2 regions of the Sodalis sp. RH22 genome follow, and region 1 is predicted to be linked to the other one. Evidence: predicted binding sites of a transcription regulator. Region 1 holds the regulator's gene; the other holds the start of a gene.
What was found. The regulator PhoB, encoded in region 1, activates phosphate uptake and scavenging genes when phosphate is short. The targets are predictions, from matches to a motif close to CTGTCATAAAACTGNCNNAT.

Region 2: pstS (phosphate ABC transporter substrate-binding protein PstS) is a predicted target of PhoB. The motif match lies at 1,732-1,751, and genes of this name have one in related genera.

Annotation. Positions count from the first base shown of each region.
Region 1 covers NZ_CP178731.1:2,558,317-2,561,527, forward strand. The annotation lists gene ACL2XN_RS11740 (PstS family phosphate ABC transporter substrate-binding protein) at 1-2, opposite strand, end outside; gene phoR (phosphate regulon sensor histidine kinase PhoR) at 1-1,336, opposite strand, end outside; gene phoB (phosphate response regulator transcription factor PhoB) at 1,361-2,050, opposite strand; gene sbcD (exonuclease subunit SbcD) at 2,262-3,211, shown strand, end outside.
Region 2 covers NZ_CP178731.1:3,898,275-3,901,485, forward strand. The annotation lists gene ACL2XN_RS17675 (Crp/Fnr family transcriptional regulator) at 1-410, shown strand, start outside; gene ACL2XN_RS17680 (anaerobic sulfatase maturase) at 471-1,703, shown strand; gene pstS (phosphate ABC transporter substrate-binding protein PstS) at 1,860-2,900, shown strand; gene pstC (phosphate ABC transporter permease PstC) at 2,963-3,211, shown strand, end outside.

The sequences.
Region 1 (3,211 bases):
ATCGGGATTTGACACGTGAAGGAGAAGTGGGGTTATTTTCGGCCAGGACGGGGAGGACAATCAACCGGTTGGGCAAGGTAAAAAAGAAGCGGGTACCCGCGCCCGGCTCGCTGATAACATCAAGATGGGCGTCATGATTGCCGAGCGCGTGCTTAACGATGGCAAGCCCAAGGCCGCTGCCGCCGGTCTGGCGCGAACGGGCTTTGTCAACCCGGTAAAAACGCTCGGTCAGGCGCGGTAAATGCTCCGGGGCGATGCCCGGCCCGTTATCGCTGACCTGAAACTGCGCGCCCTCAGCGGTACGCTGCCAGCACACCTCGATGCGGGTGCCCGGCGGCGTATGGATGACCGCATTGTATATCAGGTTCGACATCGCGCTGCGCAGCTGATCCTCATTGCCGCGCACCAGCAACTGTTCATTAACCCGGAACACGATCTCATGCCGTTCCTGGCTGAGCGCCCCGGCGCTTTGCTGCAGGCGCTTGAGAATGGCCGGAATATCGACGCGTTCATTGACCTCGCCCTGGGGCGCGGCCTCGATACGGGATAACACCAGCAACTGCTTGACCAGGCGCTCCATGCGCTGCGTCTGATCCTGCATAGTGTGGATGGCCTTGGCGCGCATGGCTTCATCCATATCCTGGTCGTTCATCATTTCCAGATATCCCTGCAACACCGTCAGCGGCGTACGCAGTTCATGGCTGGCATTGGCGAAAAAGTTGCGCCTGGCGCCTTCCAGCTGGCGCATCTGGGTCACGTCGCGGGCCACCATTAACAGCTGGTCGTCGGTATAGGGCATCACGCGGAATTCAACGTAACGTTGCTTATTGAGCAGCAGGGTCAAGGGGCGCTCGAACGACTGGCCCTGGATATAGCTGTTGAATTCGGGATAGCGCAGCAGGTTAAGGATATGCTGGCCGTTGTCTTCCGGCCAGCGAAACCCGAGCAGCTGCTGCGCCAGGCCGTTGCACCAGAAAATATGGCCGTCGTCGGTCAACATCACCAGCGCATCAGGCAAGGTTTCCGCGCCGCTGCGAAAGCGTTTGAACAATGTCGCCAGTTCACGCCGCCGCCGCCGGTGGCGCAACTGCATCTGATGCAGGCCATAGAACAGCGGTTCCCAGCTTCCCCGCCCTTCCGGCGGCGTATGCCGGAGATCGACCCATAACCAGCGGGACAGCCGCAGTTGGTAATAATAGTTGCGCACCAGCGCGGCCAGCAGCGCCGCCACCAACAGCCAGGCCAGGTGGCCGACAAAAAGCGACAACAGCAGGGCCGGCAGGCAAAACAGCCCCAGTTCCAGCAAAATCTTACGCCAGGATAAACGTTCCAGCACCGGCAGAGCTCCCCTTATACCGCGCTAATAGCGCGCGGAAAAACGATAGCCGGTGCCGCGGACCGTCTGCACCATCCGATCGTGACCGCCGGTTTCCAGCGCTTTGCGCAGGCGGCGAATATGCACATCAACCGTCCGGTCCTCAACATACACATTAGTGCCCCAGACATGATTTAACAACTGTTCCCGGCTATATACCCGCTCGGGATGGGTCATGAAAAAGTGCAGCAGTTTAAATTCGGTCGGTCCCATCTCCAGGGCCAGTTCGTTGGAGGTTACCCGGTGCGACGACGGATCCAGGCTTAAGCCCTGCAGCTCAATCTTATCTTCCACCGCCATCGGCGAAATACGGCGCATCACCGCCTTGATCCTGGCCAGCAGCTCCTTGGGCGAGAACGGTTTGGTGATATAATCATCGGCGCCCACTTCCAGCCCCCGCACCCGGTCTTCCTCCTCGCCGCGCGCGGTCAGCATCATGACCGGAATATCGCGGGTCAATACCTCGCGTTTCATATGTTTGATAAATTGAATTCCCGAACCGCCTGGCAACATCCAGTCGAGCAATACCAGATCCGGATAAGGCTCCGCCATACGGCTGACCGCCGTGCCGTAGTCTTCGGCTTCGATGGGCTGGAAGCCATTCTGTTCAAGTACGAAGCACACCATTTCACGAATCGGCGCTTCGTCTTCCACGACTAATATGCGTTTTGCCATTTTTTCCTGCCATTAATCTCTGCGGTTAACGTGCCCGGGCATTATGCGTCACTTTTATGACAGATTTATTAAAATCAGCCCATCGTGCCAGAAGCATAGCGGATGGCGGTTTTTTTTCGTCCCGGGTTGCCAAATTAACAGCTTTACGTCGGCATCGCCCGGGGTAAGGTTTATACTCTCGCCCTGACTTTTACACTCTGGCTGGAGCGTCATGCGGATCATTCACACTTCTGACTGGCATCTGGGTCAGTCGTTTTTCACCAAAAACCGCGCCCGGGAGCACCGCGCCTTCCTGCAATGGCTGGTGGCGCAGGTGGCAGAACGGGATATCGACGCGGTGATCGTGGCCGGCGATATCTTTGATACCGGCACCCCGCCCAGCTATGCCCGCGAACTGTTCAATCGTTTCGTGGTGGCGTTGCAGCCGACCGGTTGCCAGCTGATCATACTGGCGGGCAATCATGACGCGGTGGCGACACTGAACGAATCCCGGGCGCTGCTGGCCTGCATGCATACCCGGGTTATCGCCGGCGGCGGGTTCGGCGCCCGGGACGATGACGACAACGCCGACGGCGACCGCGAAGACAGCGGCGGGCAACCGGTTTTTGTACTGAACGATCGTAGTGGAAAGCCGGGGGCGATACTGTGCGCCATCCCCTTTTTACGCCCGCGGGATGTGCTGACCAGCCGCGCCGGAGAATCGGGGGATGATAAACAGCGGGCGCTGATGGACGCCATCGCCGCATATTACCAGGCGCTATATGACCGGGCGCTGGCCCTGCGCGCCAAGTTGCCCGGCCGGCTGCCGATTATCGCCACCGGACACCTGACCACTGTGGGCGCCGCCACCACCGATTCGGTACGCGATATTTATATCGGCAGCCTGGACGCGTTTCCCGCCCAGCTGTTTCCTCCGGCGGATTATATCGCCCTCGGCCATATCCACCGCCCGCAGTGCGTGGGCGGACAGCAGCATATCCGCTATTGCGGTTCGCCCATCGCCTTGAGTTTTGATGAGACCGGGCAGCCCAAGCAGATCAATATAGTCAGTTTCGACGCCGGGGGCGTGGCGGACATTTCCCCGGTTTTGATCCCGGAGACCCAGGCCCTGCGCCTGATAAAAGGCGACCTGGCGGACATCGAGGCGCAGTTGCGCTCGTT
Region 2 (3,211 bases), 1.3 Mb from region 1:
TGTGCCTGATCCGCCTGTTCGGCCCCGGTGATTTTTTCGGCTACCGCAGCCTGTTCGGTAATACGTTTTACCACTGTTCCTCGCGCGTGCAGCGCACCGCTACGGTAACGCGCATTACCCCCTATCAGCCGCAGCGGTTTTTATGCCGCTATCCGCGCCTGAATGTCTATTTGTTCATGCGGCTGGCGCGTGATCTGGGCGAGGCGGAAAAAAGGCTGGCCAGCATGGCCTACGATAAATCCCAGCAACGGGTATTACTGGGCATTCACTATTTATACCGGCAATGGCCGGGCTATGAATGGACCTGGCGTGAAATTGCCGAATACGCGGGTTGCGAAACGGAAACCGCTATCCGCCATGGCAGTGAGCTCAAGCTACAGGGACTGTTGCCGGATGAATTTACCGGTTAACTGCCGCCGCTGCCGGTGCGGCATGGTATTTGACGCGCAATATTGTTTGGAGTCGCGGTTATGAAACGCCCGTTTTCCCTGATGGCGAAACCCACCAGTTATCAATGCAATATTCACTGCGATTATTGTTTTTATGTGGACAAAAAAAATACCCTGTTACCCGCCGGAGCATCGGCGTCGAAGCATATGGCCGACGATGTGCTCAGGGAATTTATTAAGCAGTATATTGACGCCAGCGCTGGCGACGAGGTCATGTTTGCCTGGCAGGGCGGCGAGCCGACCCTGGCCGGAATTGACTTTTATGCCGCCGCGCTGCGCTATCAGCAGCGTTACGCCCGGGGAAAAAGGATTACCAACAGCATGCAAACCAACGGCGTATTGATAAACGATCAATGGGGCCGTTTTCTTGCCGATAATCATTTCCTGCTGGGTATTTCCGTGGACGGCACCGCCAGGCTGCATAATCATTATCGCCATACCGCCAGCGGCCGGCCGGTATTTGACAGCGTGATCAACGCCATCCGGATATTTAAGGAATATCATATAGATTACAATGTATTGAGCGTGGTGAACGATAAAACCGCCCAGGCGCCGCTGGAAATATATCTTTTTATCACGCAAGAGCTGGGCGCGCAGTATGTGCAATTTATCCCGGCCGTGGAACAAAGGTTGTCCGGAGCCGCGCGGGGGGACTTGATTTATCCCCGGTCGACGGCGGATAAAACGCTGACGCCATGGTCGGTGAGCGGCGAAGCCTACGGCACGTTTATCAATACCCTGTTTGACTACTGGGTACGGCATGATGTCGGCAGGGTGTTTGTGCAGCTATTCGATAATGCGCTGGCCGCCTGGTGCGGCGTGATGCCAAGCCTGTGCGTGATGCAGCCCACCTGCGGCCAGGGCCTGATCGTCGAGCAGAACGGCGATATCTATAGCTGCGATCATTTCGTCTACCCTGAGCATAGACTGGGCAACCTGATGACAGGGAACCTGGCCGCCATGGCCGGTGGGAAAAAACAGCGCCAGTTCGGCCAGCTAAAAGCCAATGTGGCGACGCCGTGTTTGTCATGCGACTATCGGTTTGCCTGTCACGGCGGCTGTCCTAAGCACCGTATTCACCGCATCGGGGGCCAGTGGCATAATCATCTTTGCGCCGGCTATAAAGCTATTTTTTCCCATATCGCGCCCTATATGGCGTATATGGCCGGCGAACTGGCGCGCCATCGGCCGGCCGCCGGCATTATGCGCGAAATTGATCGGATTGCGGAGGCGGGGATTGAAAAAAAAGGCTAATATGCCATTAAAATAGGTACCCATCCCGGTGTCATAAAAATGTCATATTACCGACATGTATCTGTAACCTAATTGTCCTATTTTCCCTCCTGCAGCAATTATAATAATTGAAGAAAACGGCCATGGGCCGATTTTAAATATCCCACAGGAGGGATTATGAGACTGATGCATACCACCGTTGCCAGTGTTGTAGCAGCTACGTTCGCCCTGGCGAGTATTTCTTCGTTCGCTGCCGCCAACCTGACAGGTGCCGGCGGCACATTCCCCGCCCCGGTTTATGCTAAATGGGCTGATACCTATCAAAAAGAAACCGGCGTAAAAGTTAACTACCAGGGCATCGGTTCTTCCGGCGGCATTAAACAGATTATCGCCAATACCGTTGATTTCGGCGCGTCCGATGCTCCTTTAAGCGATGGCGACCTGAAGAAAGAAGGTTTATTCCAATTTCCGACCGTGATTGGCGGCGTGGTGCTGGCCATCAACGTACCGGGAATCAAAAGCGGCGAACTGACCCTGGACGGCCATACCCTGGGTGAAATTTACCTGGGCAACATCAAAAAATGGAACGACCCGGCCATCACCAAGCTGAACCCGGGCCTGAAGCTGCCTGATCAGAATATCGCCGTGGTACGCCGCGCCGATGGTTCCGGCACGTCGTTTGTCTTCACCAGCTATCTGTCCAAGGTGAATGCGACCTGGAAAGAAAAAATCGGCGCCGGTTCCACGGTTAACTGGCCGGTCGGACTGGGCGGCAAGGGCAATGACGGCATCGCCGCCTTTGTCCAGCGTTTGCCGGGTTCCATCGGTTATGTGGAGTACGCCTACGCTAAGCAGAACAACCTGGCCTACACCAAGCTGATTTCCGCCGACGGCAAGCCGGTAATGCCGACGCAGGATAACTTCAGCGCGGCGGCGAAAGGCGTCAACTGGCAGCAATCTTTTGCCCAGGATCTGACTAACCAGAAGGGCAACAATGCCTGGCCGATCACCTCCACCACGTTTATTATGTTGCATACTACCCAAACCAAGCCTGAGCAGGGCCGCGAAACCCTGAAATTCTTCGATTGGGCCTACAACAAGGGTGCCGACCAGGCTAACGCCCTTGACTACGCCACCTTGCCAAAGGACGTGGTCGAACAGATCCGCGCCGCCTGGAAGGCCAATATCAAAGACAGTAACGGTAAAGCGCTCTACTAAGTCCTTGTGTTTCGTCCCTTCCCTTACGGGAAGGGATTACGAACCAACAAAAAGAGTACTCTATGGCTGACAATACGCCGGCACGGCATGCCCCCGGTAAACAAGGCGACCTGATATTCGGTACGTTGGTCAGGTTGGCCGCATTGATTACCTTATTGATGTTGGGCGGAATTATCGTTTCGCTGATTGTCGCTTCGTGGCCGAGCATGGAAAAGTTCGGCTTCGCTTTCCTGTGGACCAAGGAGTGGGATCCGCCCGGTGAAAAATTCGGCGCGCTGGTTCCTATCTACGGCACCCTGGTGACCTCTTTT